3 regions of the Streptomyces sp. L2 genome follow, and region 2 is predicted to be linked to each of the others. Evidence: predicted binding sites of a transcription regulator. Region 2 holds the regulator's gene; each other region holds the start of a gene.

Region 1 (6,138 bases), 1.1 Mb from region 2:
CCGGGTCAGGAACGCGGCCCGGTCGGCGCCCAGGATCCCGGTCAGCAGCTCCGCCGCGATGTCGTCGGGGAGCAGCCGGAAGTAGTCCGGCGGCGCCCACGGGGTGTGCGAGAAGTGGCCGATCCGCAGGTCGGGCCGCAACTGCCGCAGCATCCGGGGGGCGAGGGCCAGGTGGTAGTCCTGGATCATCACCGCCGCGCCCTCGGCGGCCTCCTCGGCCAGCGCCTCCGCGAACGCCCGGTTGTAGGCCCGGTACGACTCCCACTGCCGCCGGAACTCCGCGTCGAACACGGGCTCCAGCGGGGTCTGGTACAGCATGTGGTGGACGAACCAGAGCACCGAGTTGGCGATGCCGTTGTACGCGTCGGCGTGCACGTCGGCCGGGATGTCCAGCATCCGCACGCCCGGCTCGCCCTCACCGCGCCGCACCGCCTCGCGGTCGCCGTCGGAGAGCGCGGCGCACACCCACAGCGAGTCCGCGTCGGAGCCGATCGCCGACAGCCCCGAGACCAGCCCGCCCCCGCCCCGCTTGGCGCTCAGCGAACCGTCCTCGCCGACCGTGTACGACACCGGGCCGCGGTTGGACGCGACCAGCACCTGAGCCTTGGGAGCAGCGGTGGAAGCCATACGCCTGAACCTAGCCCGGCTCGTAACGCCTCAAACGTGTATACCGGCCGCCCAGGGACGGTATGCAGCCGTTCTCCCGGCGGTATGCGGCCGTTCTCCCGGCGCGCGCCGAGAGGCCCGCGCGGCCCGCACAGGGCGACCGCGCCGGCAGCGCCTACGCCACCCGCCGTGCCGCGTACTCCGCGATCTCCGCCATCGGCGGCCGCTCCTCCGTGTCCACCGAGTATGTGCGCGGCTCGAAGCCGTCCGTCCCGCGCTCGAACTGGGTCAGCGCCGGCCGGAGCAGATGCCCGCGGGCCAGCCGCAGCTGCGCGGTGCGGTAGATCGCCGCGGCCATCCGGCCGAGCGCCTGCCCGTCCTGGTGCCGGTGCTTGCGCACGCCGACGTCCACCTGGGCCAGCGCGTCCAGGCCCACCAGGTGCAGCGCGTCCACGAGCATGCCCAGCTCGACGCCGTAGCCCACCGGGAACGGCAGCTGCTCCAGCAGGCCGCGCCGCGCCGCGTACTCCCCGCCGAGCGGCTGCACGAACCCCGCCAGCTGCGGCCAGTGCATGTTCAGCAGGGGGCGGGCCATCAGCTCGGTGACCCGGCCGCCCTGCCCGGTGGCACCGGCGAGCGGGCGGTCGTACATGGCCTTGACCAGTTGCACGTCCGGATCGGTCAGCAGCGGGCCGACGATGCCCGAGACGAAGTCGGCGGAGAACTCCCGCAGGTCGGCGTCGATGAAACAGACGATGTCACCCCGGGTGACCAGAAGTGAGCGCCACAGCACCTCGCCCTTGCCGGGGACGGAGGGGATGCGGGGGAGGATCGCGTCCCGGTGGACGACGCGGGCGCCTGCCGCCGCGGCCACCTCGGAGGTGCGGTCGGTCGAGCCGGAGTCGATCACGACGATCTCGTCCACCAGCGGCGTCCGCTCCACCAGGTCACGGCGGATGACCTCGACGATCGCCCCGACCGTCGCCTCCTCGTTCAGCGCGGGCAGCACCACGCTGATCGACTGGCCCGAGCACCGCTTGGCGGCCAGTATCTTGTGCGGCGGACGGTCGGCCACGGACCAGGACCGGGTGGTCAGCCAGCGCTCGACTTCTTCCAGCACGGCCTGCGGCTCCTCACTCCTCGTGATCACGGTGCGTCACCGTGATCCATCTCGCGGTTCGGACGACTATCTCAACAGTCCTGGCCTTCGGTTACAGTCTTGAACAACGCCGACGACCGTCGCATGCCGGGGGTCGCAAGCGTCCACAACCGAATACCGCTCATCCAGAGGGGCAGAGGGAAACGGCCCGATGAAGCCCCGGCAACCCTCCAGCCGGCACTCGTCTTCGTGGCGAGGCTCCCGGCTAGGGAAGGTGCCAAATCCGTCTCACGGCGAAGTGCGTCGTGAGAAAGATGAGGAGAAAGGGCCTCGCCTCACATGGCTGCGCAGACAGTTGCAGACTCCAGCACCTCCGCCCCCGCCTCGACGTCCGCCGTCGACCTCGGTCCCGCCGCGGCCCTGAGCTGTCGCGAGTGCGGTCACCGCGTCCCGCTCGGCCCCCTCTTCGCCTGCGAGGAGTGTTTCGGCCCGCTGGAGATCGCGTACGACTTCTCCGCCTACGACACCGAGGAACTCCGCGCACGCATCGAGGCCGGCCCCGCGAACATCTGGCGGTACGCCCCGCTGCTGCCCGTCCCCGCCGACGTGGCCGACAAGCCGAACATCAACCCCGGCTGGACCAAGCTCGTCAAGGCCGACAACCTCGCCGCGGAGCTCGGCGTCACCGGCGGTCTGTACGTCAAGGACGACTCCGGCAACCCGACGCACTCCTTCAAGGACCGCGTCGTCGCCCAGGCCCTGGAGGCCGCGCGCGCCTTCGGCTTCACCACCCTGTCCTGCTCCTCCACCGGCAACCTCGCCGGCGCGGTCGGCGCCGCCGCCGCGCGGGCCGGCTTCCGCTCCTGCGTGTTCATCCCGCACGACCTGGAGCAGGGCAAGGTCGTCATGGCCGCGATCTACGGCGGCGACCTCGTCGGCATCGAGGGCAACTACGACGACGTGAACCGCTTCTGCTCCGAGCTGATCGGCGACCCGGCCGGCGAGGGCTGGGGCTTCGTCAACGTCAACCTGCGGCCGTACTACGCGGAGGGCTCCAAGACCCTGGCGTACGAGATCTGCGAGCAGCTCGGCTGGCAGCTCCCGGACCAGCTCGTGGTGCCCATCGCGTCCGGCTCCCAGCTCACGAAGATCGACAAGGGTCTCCAGGAACTGATCAAGCTGGGCCTGGTCGAGGACAAGCCGTACAAGATCTTCGGCGCGCAGGCCGAGGGCTGCTCGCCGGTGTCGACCGCGTACAAGGCGGGGCACGACGTCGTACGGCCGCAGAAGCCGAACACGATCGCCAAGTCGCTGGCCATCGGCAACCCGGCCGACGGACCGTACGTCCTCGACATCGCGCGCCGCACCGGCGGGGCCGTGGAGGACGTGACCGACGAGGAAGTCGTCGACGCGATCAAGCTGCTGGCCCGCACGGAGGGCATCTTCGCGGAGACGGCGGGCGGCGTGACCGTCGGCGTCACCCGCAAGCTGCTCAAGGAGGGCCTGCTGGACCCGACGAAGACCACGGTCGTCCTCAACACGGGCGACGGCCTCAAGACCCTGGACGCGGTGGCCGGGACCGGCCTCACCGCCACCATCCGCCCGAACCTGGACTCCTTCCGAGAGGCTGGCCTCGCATGAGCGTGACCGTTCGCATCCCCACCATTCTGCGTACCTACACCGGCGGGCAGGCCGAGGTCGCCGCCGAGGGCGCGACGCTGTCCGAGGTCATCGAGGACCTGGAGAAGCACCACACCGGGATCGCCGCCCGCGTGCTGGACGACCAGGGCAAGCTGCGCCGGTTCGTCAACGTGTACGTCAACGACGACGACGTCCGCTTCGAGCAGGGCCTGCAGACGGCCACCCCCGACGGCGCCGGCGTCTCCATCATTCCGGCCGTCGCCGGCGGCTGACCGAATGACCGAACATTACCTTCGGTAATGCCGGTCACTCATTGTTCATCCCCGCGGCGGCAGCCGCTAATGGGTGCAGTGCCCTCTCCGTGAGAGAAACGGAGGGGGCAATTCTGTGTGATTGAGCGCGGTAGAGTTGGGGAACGCGCTCCCGGACCGAGGGTCGGGAGCCTTGGAGTGGTGCCGCGGACCCGGCAAGAAATGGCCAAACTGTGTGGCCCTTTTGCGGCATTCACCCCCTTTGTTCGGCCCGACTTGCCCTGAATTCGGGCGAATTCTCACCACATTCCGGATCGGGCTCGTCCAGAATTCTCGTCCGATTGACCTGTTGCAGACGGCAGTTGGACAGATACATTCAGCCGCGGTCGACGCGTTCCGGCGCACGCCCCCGAACACTGGTGGGCGAGGTCTGACCCGGGTCCGCGAAGTGCGGATCTGTGCAAGGGCCAGTAATAGGGGAGTTAGGCATGGCTCAGGGCACCGTCAAATGGTTCAACGCGGAGAAGGGGTACGGCTTCATCGCGGTCGACGGTGGTGCGGACGTCTTCGTCCACTACAGCGCCATTCAGATGGACGGCTACCGCAGCCTTGAAGAGGGCCAGCGGGTCGAGTTCGAGATCTCGCAGGGCCAGAAGGGCCCGCAGGCCGACATGGTTCGCGTCACCGCCTGAAACGTAGCTGCACGAAGGGCCCGCACCTCCCGAGGTACGGGCCCTTCGGCATGCCCGGACCGGGGGCGTGCGCTCACCGTGCGGGGGAGGCGCACGAACCGTTTCGCCGACGGCGGAGGGCACGGCCGACCCCCGAGAGGCGCTTGCGCCCACCCGTCACCCGACCACCACCCCTCAACGAGCCCGCTTCGCGGGCGCACCTTGCACTCGACGGTGCCGAGTGCTAATCATTGGCGTTAGCACTCTGAAGGTGAGAGTGACAACGAAGGACCGGGTCGGTGAGGCCCGCAAGCCGGGTGGGGCAAGGAACCACGAGGCAGGCAGGCCGTCCGTCGCGGGCGCGGGCGCGGTCCGAAGAATCACCCCCAGTCCTGGAGGGACCACTTCACATGGCCAAGATCATCGCGTTCGACGAGGAGGCGCGGCGCGGCCTTGAGCGCGGTATGAACCAGCTCGCCGACGCCGTCAAGGTCACCCTCGGCCCCAAGGGCCGCAACGTCGTCCTTGAGAAGAAGTGGGGCGCCCCCACGATCACCAACGATGGTGTGTCCATCGCCAAGGAGATCGAGCTGGAGGACCCGTACGAGAAGATCGGCGCCGAGCTCGTCAAGGAAGTCGCCAAGAAGACGGACGACGTCGCCGGTGACGGTACGACGACCGCGACGGTGCTCGCCCAGGCCCTGGTCAAGGAGGGTCTGCGCAACGTAGCCGCCGGCGCCAACCCGATGGCCCTCAAGCGGGGCATCGAGAAGGCCGTCGAGGCCGTCTCCGCCGCCCTGCTGGAGCAGGCGAAGGACGTCGAGACCAAGGAGCAGATCGCCTCCACCGCGTCCATCTCCGCCGCCGACACCCAGATCGGCGAGCTGATCGCCGAGGCGATGGACAAGGTCGGCAAGGAAGGCGTCATCACCGTCGAGGAGAGCAACACCTTCGGTCTGGAGCTTGAGCTCACCGAGGGCATGCGCTTCGACAAGGGCTACATCTCCGCCTACTTCGCGACCGACATGGAGCGTATGGAGGCCTCGCTGGAGGACCCCTACATCCTCATCGCGAACTCCAAGATCGGCTCCGTCAAGGACCTGCTCCCGCTCCTGGAGAAGGTCATGCAGTCGGGCAAGCCGCTGCTGATCATCGCCGAGGACGTCGAGGGCGAGGCCCTGTCGACCCTGGTCGTCAACAAGATCCGCGGCACCTTCAAGTCCGTCGCCGTCAAGGCCCCGGGCTTCGGCGACCGCCGCAAGGCCATGCTCGGCGACATCGCCATCCTCACGGGCGGCGAGGTCATCTCCGAGGAGGTCGGCCTCAAGCTGGAGAACGCGACCCTGGACCTCCTGGGCCGCGCCCGCAAGGTCGTCATCACCAAGGACGAGACCACCATCGTCGACGGTGCCGGTTCCTCGGACCAGGTCAACGGCCGCGTGAACCAGATCCGCGCCGAGATCGAGAACAGCGACTCGGACTACGACCGCGAGAAGCTGCAGGAGCGCCTGGCGAAGCTCGCCGGCGGTGTCGCGGTCATCAAGGCCGGCGCCGCCACCGAGGTGGAGCTCAAGGAGCGCAAGCACCGCATCGAGGACGCCGTCCGCAACGCGAAGGCCGCCGTCGAGGAGGGCATCGTCGCCGGTGGTGGCGTGGCCCTGCTGCAGGCTTCCCAGGTCTTCGAGAAGCTGGAGCTCGACGGTGACGAGGCGACCGGCGCTCAGGCCGTGAAGCTCGCGCTGGAGGCCCCGCTGAAGCAGATCGCCGTCAACGCCGGCCTTGAGGGCGGCGTCGTGGTGGAGAAGGTCCGCAACCTCACCCCGGGTCACGGCCTCAACGCCGCGACCGGTGAGTACGTCGACCTGGTCGC
Region 2 (6,138 bases):
GCACCGCCCCGCGACAACGCTGTCCGCGCGTCGGCGAGTTCGGCGGCCAGCGTCTCCACCAGCCGGCCCGCGGGCAGCTCACGGGCCATCCGGTGCCCCTGCCCGGCCCACAGCGCCATGCCCTGCGCGTCCTGGGCCTTCGCCGCGGCCTTGCGCAGCGGCGCGGTCAGGTGGTGGACCTCCGGGTAGGCGGCCGGGGCGTACGGGCCGTGCTCGCGCAGGAAGCGGTTGACCAGGGCGCGGGCGGGCCGGCCGGAGAAGGCGCGGGTCGGCTCGGTGCGGGTGAACAGGGGGTTGGTGAGGGCCTGTTTGTGCAGGGCGTGGGCCCCGGACTCGGGGGTGGCGAGGAAGGCCGTGCCCAGCTGGGCCGCGCTCGCGCCGGCGGCGAGGGCGGCGGCGATCTGGCTGCCCCGCATGATGCCGCCGGCGGCGACGACGGGGAGGCTGACAGCCTCGCGGACCTGGGCGATCAGCGAGAGCAGCCCGGTGCCGCCGCCGTTCTCCGCGAGGTCGCGGTGGGTGCCCTGGTGGCCGCCGGCCTCCGCGCCCTGGGCGATGACCGCGTCGGCGCCGGCCCGCTCCACCGCGCGGGCCTCCTCGGCGGTGGTGGCGGTGACCAGCGTGTAGGTGCCGGCCCTGCGCAGCGCGTCGAGGACCTCCCGCTCGGGCACGCCGAAGTGGAAGGAGACCACCGGGACCGGGTTGTCGAGGAGGACGGCGAGCTTGGCGTCGTAGCCGTCGTCCCGGCCGCTTTCGGGGTCGCCCAGCTCGGTCTCGTACCAGGCGGCTTCTCCGGCGAGTTGGTGGGCGTAGACCTCGACCGCGCCGGACTCGCCGTGCTCGGGCTGGGGCATGAACACGTTCACACCGAAGGGGTGGGCGGTGAGGCTCCGCAGCTGCTTGATCTCCTGGTACATGCCGTCGGCGGTCTTGTAGCCGGCGGCGAGGAACCCGAGGCCGCCGGCCTCGCAGACGGCGGCGGCGAGCAGCGGGACGGAGACGCCGCCCGCCATGGGGGCCTGCACGATCGGCTGGGGGAAGAGATCGGTCAGTGCGGAGGACATGACCGCATGTTGTCACGTCCTCCGAACAAGTCCGAATCGGGCCTTTCCCCTGGCACATGCGCCTCAGGCAGGGCCTCATGCGGGCCGGGACGGACGCCTTCGCGACGCCGCCCCCGGCCGGTTCACGGCACTGCTCCGGGCCGGGTCTCAGCGGCCGTTGAAGGCGTCCTTCAGCCGGGAGAACAGCCCCTGCTGGCCCGGCTGGAACTGCCCCTGCGGACGCTCCTCGCCCCGCAGCTTGGCCAGTTCGCGCAGCACGCGCTCCTGCTCGGGGTCCAGCTTGGTCGGCGTGGTCACCTCGACGTGCACGATGAGGTCGCCGCGGCCGCCGCCGCGCAGGTGCGTGACGCCCCGGCCGTGCAGCGGGATCGACTGGCCGGACTGGGTGCCGGGCCGGATGTCGACCTCCTCCAGGCCGTCCAGCGTCTCCAGCGGCACCTTCGTGCCGAGGGCCGCCGCGGTCATCGGGATGGTGACCGTGCAGTGCAGGTCGTCGCCGCGCCGCTGGAAGGTGCTGTGCGGCAGCTCGTGGATCTCCACGTACAGGTCGCCGGCCGGACCACCGCCCGGACCGACCTCGCCCTCGCCGGCGAGCTGGATCCGGGTGCCGTTGTCGACACCGGCCGGGATCTTCACGGTCAGCGTCCGCCGCGAGCGGACCCGGCCGTCACCGGCGCACTCCGGGCACGGGGTCGGCACGACCGTGCCGAAGCCCTGGCACTGGGGGCAGGGCCGGGAGGTCATGACCTGGCCGAGGAAGGACCGGGTGACCTGGGAGACCTCGCCGCGGCCGCGGCACATGTCACACGTCTGGGCCGACGTGCCGGGGGCCGCGCCCTCGCCGTTGCAGGTGTTGCAGACGACCGCGGTGTCGACCTGGATGTCCTTGGTCGTCCCGAAGGCCGCCTCGTCCAGTTCGACCTCGATGCGGATCATCGCGTCCTGGCCGCGCCGGGTGCGCGAGCGCGGGCCGCGCTGCGACGCAGTACCGAAGAACGCGTCCATGATGTCGGAGAAGTTGCCGAAGCCGCCTGCTCCGAAGCCGCCCGCGCCCGCCCCGCCCGACTGGGAGAGGGGGTCGCCGCCGAGGTCGTAGACCTGCTTCTTCTGCGGGTCCGACAGCACCTCGTAGGCGGCGTTGATCTCCTTGAACCGCTCCTGGGTCTTCGGGTCCGGGTTGACGTCCGGGTGCAGCTCGCGCGCGAGCCGACGGAACGCCTTCTTGATCTCATCCTGCGACGCGTCGCGGCGCACGCCGAGAACGGCGTAGTAGTCCGTGGCCACTTACGACTCCGCCAGGATCTGTCCGACGTACCGTGCCACCGCTCTTACCGCTCCCATCGTTCCCGGGTAATCCATGCGGGTCGGTCCGACCACGCCGAGCTTGGCTACTGCCTCGCCGCCCGAACCGTAGCCGACCGACACCACTGAAGTTGAGTTGAGTCCTTCATGGGCGTTCTCGTGACCGATGCGCACGGTCATGCCCGGATCCTTCGCCTCGCCGAGGAGCTTGAGGAGCACGACCTGCTCCTCCAGGGCCTCCAGGACGGGCCGGATCGTGAGGGGGAAGTCGTGCCCGAAGCGGGTGAGGTTGGCGGTGCCGCCGATCATCAGCCGCTCCTCGCTCTCCTCGACGAGCGCCTCCAGCAGCGTGGAGAGCACCGTCGAGACCGTGCCGCGGTCCTCCGCCTCGAAGCCCTCCGGCAGGTCTTCGACCAGCCGGGGCACATCGGTGAACCGGCGGCCGGCGACCCGGCTGTTGAGCCGCGCCCTGAGGTCCGCGAGAGACGCCTCGCCGAACGGAGCCGGGCAGTCGATCATCCGCTGCTCGACCCGACCGGTGTCTGTGATCAGCACAAGCATCACGCGCGCGGGCGCGAGCGCGAGCAGTTCCACGTGCCGCACCGTGGACCGGGTCAGCGACGGGTACTGCACGACGGCGACCTGCCGGGTCAGCTGCGCGAGCAGCCGCACCGTGCGGGCGACGACGTCGTCGAGGTCGACGGCGCCCTCCAGGAAGTTCTGGATGGCCCGGCGCTCGGGCCCGGTCATCGGCTTGACGCCCGCGAGCTTGTCAACGAACAGCCGGTAGCCCTTGTCCGTGGGGATCCGCCCGGCGCTGGTGTGCGGCTGCGCGATGTACCCCTCGTCCTCCAGGACCGCCATGTCGTTGCGGACGGTCGCCGGGGACACGCCGAGGCTGTGCCGCTCGGTGAGCGCCTTGGACCCCACCGGTTCCTCGGTTCCGACATAGTCCTGGACGATGGCGCGCAGCACCTGCAGCCTGCGTTCACTCAGCACCCGCGCACACCTCCAGCATGTCGTCCCCGCGGCCCTTCAGGTCTTCCGCCTGGCACTCTGCGCATGCGAGTGCCAGCATTCCCCGGCCCAGTGTACGGCCGTGGGGTGGTCCCCGGGCAAGGTCGGTGCTGCTCCGGGGGTCGTGGAGTTAGCGTCGCGGTATGACCTTGACTTGGGAAGGGCTGGGGTGGGAACGGCTGGGCGCGGGGGTCGGGCGGTGCCGGCTGCCGGGCTGGGACTGCACGGCGGGGCTGGTCGTCGGGGCGGGCGCGGCGCTCCTCGTGGACGCCGGGTCGAGCCTCGCGGAGGGCACGCGGATCCGCGCCCAGGCCGAGGTGCTGGCCGGCGGCCGTGTGACTCATCTCGCGCTGACGCATCCCCATTTCGACCACGTCTTCGGCGCGGCCTCGTTCGCGGGAGCGGAGGTGTACGCGGCGGTCGGCACGGACGCGGTGTTCGCCGCCGGGCGCGGGGAGCTGCGCGCGGACGCGGTCCGGGAGGGCCTGCCGGCCGAGGACGCCGACGCGGCGGTGACCGCCCTCGCCACGCCCCGCCACCTGGTGTCCGGCGAGTGGACCCTCGATCTCGGCGAGGGCCGGCAGGCGCTGCTGGCCAACGTCGGACCCGGCCACACGGCGCACGACCTCGCGGTGCTGGTGCCGGGCGACCCGGAGGTGGTGTTCTGCGGCGATCTGGTCGAGGAGTCGGGCGAGCCGCAGGCCGGCCCGGACGCCGTACCGTCCCGCTGGCCCGACGCCCTGGACCGGCTGCTGGCGCTGGGCGGCCCGGACGCGCTGTACGTCCCCGGTCACGGAGCGGTGGTGGACGCGGCCTTCGTGCGACGTCAACGGGACGCGCTGGCGGCGCGTTTCGGCGTGAGCTGAGCCGCGCCGCCGCCCGGCTTCGGCGTGTCGTGCGTGCGGGCGCGCCGCTTCTCCTATCGTCATCCGAATGCGCCAGTACTCCTCCGACCTCACTCCCCCCTGGAAGAAACCGAAGCCCGTCCCGGAGGTTCCGGCGGAGCCCGGTCTGGTGGTGGAGGAGCCCGGCTCCGGCTTCTGCGGGGCGGTGGTCCGCTGCGAGGCGGCCACGGTGACCCTGGAGGACCGCTTCGGCAAGCACCGGGTGTTCCCGCTGGAGCCGCGCGGCTTCCTGCTGGAGGGGCGCGTGGTGACGCTCGTACGCCCGTCGTCCTCCTCCGCTCCGGTGCGTCCCACCCGTACGGCGTCCGGTTCGGTCGCCGTACCCGGTGCCCGCGCCCGGGTGGCCCGCGCCGGCCGCATCTACGTGGAGGGCCGGCACGACGCCGAGCTGGTCGAGAAGGTGTGGGGCGACGACCTGCGCATCGAGGGCGTGGTCGTGGAGTACCTGGAGGGCGTGGACGACCTGCCCTCGATCGTCGCCGAGTTCGCTCCCGGCCCTGACGCCCGCCTCGGCGTACTCGTGGACCATCTGCTGCCGGGCACGAAGGAGTGGCGGATCGCCGAGTCGGTGACGAGCGAGCACGCGCTGGTCGTGGGCCACCCGTACATCGACATCTGGGAGGCGGTGAAGCCGTCGTCCCTGGACATCCCCGGCTGGCCGCGCGTCCCGCACGGCCAGGACTGGAAGACGGGCGTGTGCCGGGCGCTGGGCTGGCCGTCGGACAACACCGGCGCGGTCTGGCAGGCGATCCTGGCCCGCGTGGGCTCCTACCGGGACCTGGAACCGGAGCTGCTGGGGTCGGTGGAGCGCCTCATCGACTTCGTGACCGTGCCCTGAGTCTCCCCCTGCGGGCCGGCTCCGTCAGTCCACGAGGTCCCGCACCACCGCGTCCGCCAGCAGCCGCCCGCGCAGGGTCAGCACGGCACGGCCGTCGTCGTACGGCCCCTGCTGGAGCAGTCCGTCCGCGAGGGCCCGCCTGGAGGCCGCGAGACCCTGCTCGCGCAGCAGGGACAGCGGGGCGCCCTCCCTGAGCCGCAGCTCCAGCAGGATGCGCTCCACGCGCCGGTCCTCCGCCGAGAGCAGTTCGCGTCCGGCGCCCGGGGAACGCCCGGAGGCGAGGGCCGCCGCGTACGCCCCCGGGTGCTTCACGTTCCACCAGCGCACGCCGCCGACGTGACTGTGCGCGCCCGGTCCGGCGCCCCACCAGTCGGCGCCGCGCCAGTACAGCTCGTTGTGCAGGCAGCGGCCCGCCTCGGAGGTGGCCCAGTTGGACACCTCGTACCAGTCGAAGCCGGCCGCCGCGAGGGTCTCCTCGGCGATCAGGTACCGGTCGGCGTGCACGTCGTCGTCGGTCATCGGGACCTCGCCCCGGCGGATGCGGCGGGCGAGCTGGGTGCCCTCCTCGACGATGAGGGCGTAGGCGCTGATGTGGTCCGGGGCCGCGCCGAGGGCCGCCTCCAGGGAGGCGCGCCAGTCGTCGTCGCTCTCCCCCGGGGTGCCGTAGATCAGATCCAGGTTGACGTGCTCGAACCCGGCCGCGCGGGCCTCGGCGACGCAGGCCTCGGGGCGGCCCGGGGTGTGGGTGCGGTCGAGCACGCGCAGCACGTGCTGCCTGGCGCTCTGCATCCCGAAGGAGATCCGGTTGAAGCCGCCCTCGCGGAGGGTGGCGAGGTACGCCGGGTCGACGGACTCGGGGTTGGCCTCCGTGGTGACCTCGGCGTCCGGCGCCAGCCCGAACTCGTCGCGGATCGCCCCCAGCATCCGTACGAGGTCCCCGGCCGCCAGCAGGGTCGGCGTACCGCCCCCGACGAACACCGTACGCACCGCGCGCGGGTCGTCGCCGAGCACC
Region 3 (6,138 bases), 2.4 Mb from region 2:
GCCAGGGCATCTGCCGGACCGGCGCGGTCCAGCCCCGCCTGTTCTTCCTGGGCCCGCACACGGAGGGCTCCAGCTACTACAACCACTACGTCCCCTCCCCCGGCGCACCTTCGCGTGCGCTGAAGGACGCGGAACTGGCCCTCACCACGGCACTGCCGGAGCTGACCGGACACCAGACCGACACCGGACACCGGACCGACAGCGCACATAGGACCGACAGCGGACATCCCGCCACCGGACACCGAACCACCGGGCGCCCCGCCACCGACCGCCGGCCGACCGAGACCGACAAGAGGAACCGATGAGCAACCACGAGAAGTACACCCCCTGGACGCACACGTACCACGTGGAGACCCGGGCCGCCCAGGGAGACGGCTGGCGCTCCCCCACCACCGGCGCCGTGCCGCCCGCCATCAGCATGGGCGCCACGTACGCCCGCGACGACCAGTACCGCACCCCGGCGGGCCTGGCCTATCTGCGGGACCAGGGCGCGCCGGGATACGAGCAGGTCGAGGACGTGGTGGCGGCCCTGGAGGGCGGCTCCCGGGGACTGCTGTTCTCCTCCGGGATGGCCGCGGCGACCGCCGTCTTCCAGGTACTGCCCGCCGGTTCCCGGGTCGTCGTACCGCGGACGATGTACTTCGGGCTCACCAAGTGGCTCCTGGAGTTCGGTACGGAGCACGGTCTCGACGTGGTCCAGGTGCCGATGGACGACCTGGACGCGGTCGCCGCCGCGGTGTCCGCCGCCCCGACCCGCCTGGTGTGGGCGGAGTCCCCGGCGAACCCGACGTGGACGGTGACGGACATCGCCGCGGTCGGCAGGCTGGCGCGGGAGGCCGGAGCCCTGTTCGGCGTCGACAACACCGTGCCCACACCCGTCCACTCCAAGCCCTTCGGGCTGGGCGCCGACATCGTCATGCACTCCGGGACCAAGTACCTCAACGGTCACACCGACGTGGTGGCTGGCCTGCTGGTCCTGGCGCCGGAACCGGGCGAGCGGGCCGCCGCGCTGTGGGAGCGGCTGCAGCTGCACCGCAGGCTCACCGGCCCGATGCTCGGACCGCTGGAGACCTATCTCCTCATGCGCGGCATACGCACCCTGTTCCCCCGGATGCGGCAGATCTCGGCCACCGCGCAGGCCCTCGCCGAGCACTTCGCCGAGCACCCGCTGATCCGCAAGGTCGCCTACCCGGGGCTGCCCGGCGACCCCGGCCACACCGTCGCCGCCCGACAGATGACCGGCGGATTCAGCGGCATGCTCTCCCTGCACGTGGACGGGGAGTGGCAGCGTTCGCTGCGCACCGCCCAGAACTGCGAACTGTTCATTCGAGCCACTTCTCTGGGCGGGGTGGAAAGCCTCATCGAACACCGCTATACCTTCGAGGGTCCGGACAGCACCTCCCCCAAGGACATGCTGCGCATCTCGGTGGGCCTGGAGAATCCGGCGGACCTCGTCGCCGACCTCGAACAGGCCCTGGAGCGGGCCGTGAAGGAAGACCGTTGAACCCTGAGACCCGCACCCCCCACCCCCCGGCATCCGGCCCCCCACTGGACGGCAGTCCGCCGGACGGCACCCCGCGGGACGGCACCCCGTCCGGCGGGGAGGCCGCGCCGGCCACCGACGACCCGTCGGCCAAGGACGGCGGCGAACACCGGCCGGGGCTCTGGCGCGACGCGTCCGTCTCCGCCGTGCTCGCCGGGTTCATCGCCGTCGTGGTGTCGTACTCGGGGCCGCTGGTCATCGTGCTGGCCGCCGCGTCCCGGGGGCATCTGAGCACCGGCCAGACCAGTTCCTGGGTCTGGGCCATCTCCATCGGCAGCGGTCTGACCTGCATCGGCCTCAGCCTGCGCACCCGGATGCCGGTCATCACCGCCTGGTCCACACCGGGCGCGGCCCTGCTGGTCACGAGCCTCGGCGCGTACTCCTACGGCGAGGCGATCGGCGCGTTCCTGGTCAGCGGCGTGGTGATCGCGGCGGTCGGACTGACCGGGGTCTTCGGGCGGCTGATGCGGCACGTGCCGTCGGCGGTGGTCTCCGCGATGCTCGCGGGCATCCTGTTCTCGTTCGGGACGGGAGTGTTCACCTCGCTCAAGTCCGCCCCGTATATCGCGGGTTCGGTGCTGGTCGTGTATCTGCTCGGCAAGCGGCTGGCTCCCCGCTACGCGGTGCTGGCCGCGCTGGCGGCGGGCGTGGTGGCCGCGGCGGCCACGTCGAAGCTCCATGTGCACCTGGACGGCGTCGGACTGGCCACCCCGGTGTTCACCGCGCCGCACTTCTCCGTCGCCTCCCTGATCGGCATCGCCGTACCGCTGACCCTGGCGACGCTCGGCTCGCAGAACGCCCCCGGCATGGGAGTGCTGGCCGCCGCCGGCTACCGGGCGGACGACCGGCTGCTCATCGGCTCCACCGGCCTGGTCTCCACCGTCCTGGCGCCGTTCGGTTCGCACGCGATCAACCTGGCCGCCATCACGGCCGCCATCTGCACCGGCCCGGAGGCCCACCAGGACACCCGCCGCCGCTACGTGGCCGGCGTCTCCTGCGGCGCCTTCTACCTCCTGATCGGCCTGTTCGGCTCCACCCTGGTGGTGCTGTTCGCCGGCCTGCCCAAGGAACTCATCGCCGCGATCGCCGGCGTAGCCCTGTTCGGCGCCCTGGCCGGCGGTCTCACCGGAGCGATGACCGAGGAGAAGGACCGCGAAGCCGCCCTCATCACCTTCCTCGCCACCGCCTCAGGAATCACCCTCCACGGAATCGGCTCAGCCTTCTGGGGCCTGTTGTTCGGCATGCTGACCCACTTGGTCCTGACCCGCCTACGCAAGAGCAGCGCCCCGTAAGGGGCGCGGGGCTGTGTCGATTTGCGGCTACCGCCGCGTGGGCGCGACAAGCCACAACGGCGCCGCACCCGGGCAACGAACCGTGCCCCGTAAGGGGCGCGGGGAACTGCGCGACAAGCCACAACGGCGCCGCACCCGGCAACGAACCCCCCGGGGGCAGACGCCCAACCGAACAAGAACAAAAACACCGGTGCCCAGCCCCCCGCAGGGGACTGGGCACCGTACCTTCAGCGCAGCAGATCAGTGGGCGTGCCCATGACCATGCCCAGCCGCCGCAGGCTCCTCCTCTTCCTTCTTCTCGACGACCAGCGTCTCAGTCGTCAGCAGAAGCGAAGCGATCGACGCGGCGTTCTCCAGCGCGGAGCGCGTCACCTTGACCGGGTCGATGACGCCGGCCTTGACCAGGTCGCCGTACTCACCGCTCGCGGCGTTGTAGCCGTTGCCCTTCTCCAGCTCGGCGACCTTGGAGACGATGACGTAGCCCTCCAGGCCCGCGTTCTCCGCGATCCAGCGCAGCGGCTCGACGGCGGCGCGGCGGACGACCGCGACACCCGTGGCCTCGTCGCCGGACTTGCCGAGGTTGCCCTCCAGCACCTTCACGGCGTGGACGAGCGCGGAGCCGCCACCGGAGACGATGCCCTCCTCGACCGCGGCGCGGGTCGCGGAGATGGCGTCCTCCAGACGGTGCTTCTTCTCCTTCAGCTCCACCTCGGTGGCGGCGCCGACCTTGATCACGCACACGCCGCCGGCCAGCTTCGCGAGGCGCTCCTGGAGCTTCTCGCGGTCCCAGTCGGAGTCTGTGTTCTCGATCTCGGCCTTGATCTGGGCGACGCGGCCCGTCAGGTCCTCGGACTTGCCGGCACCCTCGACGATCGTGGTGTCGTCCTTGGTGACGGTGACGCGGCGGGCGGAGCCGAGCACGTCCAGGCCGACCTGGTCGAGCTTGAGGCCGACCTCCTCGGAGATGACGGTGGCGCCGGTGAGGACGGCCATGTCCTGCAGCATCGCCTTGCGGCGGTCACCGAAGCCGGGCGCCTTGACGGCGACCGCGTTGAACGTGCCGCGGATCTTGTTGACGACCAGGGTCGACAGGGCCTCGCCCTCGACGTCCTCGGCGATGATCAGCAGCGGCTTGGAGGCACCGGCCTGGATGACCTTCTCCAGCAGCGGCAGCATGTCCTGGATCGAGGAGATCTTGCCCTGGTTGATGAGGATGTAGGGGTCCTCCAGGACCGCCTCCATGCGCTCCTGGTCCGTCACGAAGTACGGCGACAGGTAGCCCTTGTCGAAGGCCATGCCCTCGGTGAAGTCCAGCTCCAGACCGAAGGTGTTGGACTCCTCGACGGTGATGACACCGTCCTTGCCGACCTTGTCCATGGCCTCGGCGATCAGCTCGCCGACCTGCTGGTCCTGGGCGGACAGCGCGGCGGCGGCGGCGATGTCGGACTTCTCGTCGATCGGGCGGGCCGTGGCGAGGAGGTCCTCGGAGACGGCCTTGACCGCGGCGTCGATGCCCTTCTTCAGCAGCGCCGGGGAGGCACCCGCGGCCACGTTCTTCAGACCCTCGCGGACCAGGGCCTGCGCCAGCACGGTGGCGGTGGTGGTGCCGTCACCCGCGATGTCGTTGGTCTTGGTCGCCACCTCCTTCACCAGCTGCGCGCCGAGGTTCTCGTACGGGTCCTCGACCTCGACCTCGCGGGCGATGGTGACACCGTCGTTGGTGATGGTGGGGGCGCCGAACTTCTTGTCGATGACGACGTTGCGGCCCTTGGGGCCGATCGTCACCTTCACCGTGTCGGCCAGCTTGTTGACGCCGCGCTCAAGGGCGCGACGGGCGTCCTCGTCGAACTTCAGAATCTTCGCCATGACAGCGGAAGCCCTCTCGGAAATCTGTGGGTGTAAAGACAACTGCGCCCCGGACGCCCGGCTTCGTTATCGGTCGCGGGGGCCAGGGGCGCAGCTCAAGCAGAAGGTTGCTTGGAGGTGACTACTTCTCGATGATCGCGAGCACGTCGCGAGCCGAGAGGACGAGGTACTCCTCGCCGTTGTACTTCACCTCGGTGCCGCCGTACTTGCTGTACAGCACGACGTCGCCGACCTTGACGTCGAGCGGAAGGCGCTCGCCGTTCTCGAAGCGGCCCGGGCCCACGGCGAGGACGGCGCCCTCCTGGGGCTTCTCCTTCGCGGTGTCCGGGATGACCAGGCCAGAGGCGGTGGTCTGCTCGGCGTCGAGCGGCTGGACCACGATGCGGTCCTCGAGCGGCTTGATGGCAACCTTGGAGCTGGTGGTCGTCACGATCCGACCTCCCCCTTCGGAGATCTCACGGGGTTAACTGTCTGAGGTGGCGACCAGGTGGATCCGTCGTCGCGGGTGCCGGACCTGCCCGTCGCTGTGTTGGCACTCTCCAGTGGGGAGTGCCAGAGCCGAGACTATGACTGCGATTAGCACTCGGTCAAGCGGAGTGCCAGTTGCTGTGCGGCGCGTCGGGGGGTTCGGGGCGCGTGGTGTCGGTTCGGTGCCCGGGGTTGCGGGTGCCGTCGCGGGGGCTGCCGCCCCCACACCCCCGCTTTCGGGCCTGGCGGCCCTCGCCCTCAAACGCCGGACGGGCTGCTTTTGTGCCGGTCGGGGCTGGATGGTGCCGGAACAGGAGCCGGTTCCTACAGGTAGTCCTCCAGCCGCCCCACCGTCAGCCCCCTCTCCTCCACCCTCCTCAGCAGCCGGCTCGTGCGGGACCGCAGCCTCGGGCCCCGGACGTGGATGATGTCGCCGGGGCGGAGAGTGTGCTCGCCCTGGCGGTAGGTGAGGCCGCTCGGGGTCGTGGTGGCGCGCCAGAGGACGACGGCTCTGATGCCGCAGTCGGCGGCGGCGCGGAGGGTCGTCGTGTCGTACGTGCCGTAGGGCGGGCGGAAGAGGTGCGGGCGGATGCCGAAGCGGGACCTGAGTTTGTCCTGCTGGCCGCAGATCTCGGCGCGCTGGCCGGCGTACGGCAGCCCGGTGAGGGCGCGGTGTTCGAGGGTCTGGTTCTGGATGCCGGCGCCGACGGAGCGCAGGCGGGCGAAGTGGCCGTAGCCGGGGCCGAGGACGCGGTCGGTGAGGAACATGCTGACGGGGAGCCGTAGTTCGCGGACCATGTCGGCGAAGCGGGCGTCCTGGCCGGCGCCGTCGTCGTAGGTGAGGAAGACGACCTTGTCGTGGGTAGGGACGTGGTCGACGACGGGGAGGCGAGGCGGGGCTCCCGGGGGTGCGGAGAACTCGGCGAGGGGGCGGGCCGGGGGAAGCGGGGGGCGGGCGAGCGGGGCGGT

Evidence for each region. The regulator HrcA, encoded in region 2, represses chaperone genes, less so after heat shock. The targets are predictions, from matches to a motif close to TTNGCACTCNGNNNNNCNGAGTGCNAA.
Region 1: a site for HrcA is predicted at 4,526-4,552, ahead of groL (chaperonin GroEL). Genes of this name have one in related genera too.
Region 3: a site for HrcA is predicted at 5,278-5,304, ahead of groES (co-chaperone GroES). Genes of this name have one in related genera too.

The regions. Positions count from the first base shown of each region.
Region 1 covers NZ_QBDT01000001.1:4,300,453-4,306,590, forward strand. Annotated here, with positions in the region: gene DBP14_RS19205 (trehalose-6-phosphate synthase) at 1-627, opposite strand, end outside; gene DBP14_RS19210 (glucosyl-3-phosphoglycerate synthase) at 782-1,726, opposite strand; SAM riboswitch class I at 1,884-2,026, shown strand; gene thrC (threonine synthase) at 2,045-3,346, shown strand; gene DBP14_RS19220 (MoaD/ThiS family protein) at 3,343-3,618, shown strand; gene DBP14_RS19225 (cold-shock protein) at 4,086-4,289, shown strand; gene groL (chaperonin GroEL) at 4,679-6,138, shown strand, end outside.
Region 2 covers NZ_QBDT01000001.1:5,433,849-5,439,986, reverse strand. Annotated here, with positions in the region: gene DBP14_RS24265 (nitronate monooxygenase) at 1-1,064, opposite strand, end outside; gene dnaJ (molecular chaperone DnaJ) at 1,212-2,348, opposite strand; gene hrcA (heat-inducible transcriptional repressor HrcA) at 2,349-3,365, opposite strand; gene DBP14_RS24250 (MBL fold metallo-hydrolase) at 3,527-4,249, shown strand; gene DBP14_RS24245 (DUF3097 domain-containing protein) at 4,317-5,126, shown strand; gene hemW (radical SAM family heme chaperone HemW) at 5,151-6,138, opposite strand, start outside.
Region 3 covers NZ_QBDT01000001.1:3,011,006-3,017,143, forward strand. Annotated here, with positions in the region: gene DBP14_RS12745 (FAD/NAD(P)-binding protein) at 1-305, shown strand, start outside; gene DBP14_RS12750 (PLP-dependent aspartate aminotransferase family protein) at 302-1,504, shown strand; gene DBP14_RS12755 (benzoate/H(+) symporter BenE family transporter) at 1,501-2,835, shown strand; gene groL (chaperonin GroEL) at 3,076-4,701, opposite strand; gene groES (co-chaperone GroES) at 4,823-5,131, opposite strand; gene DBP14_RS12770 (polysaccharide deacetylase family protein) at 5,494-6,138, opposite strand, start outside.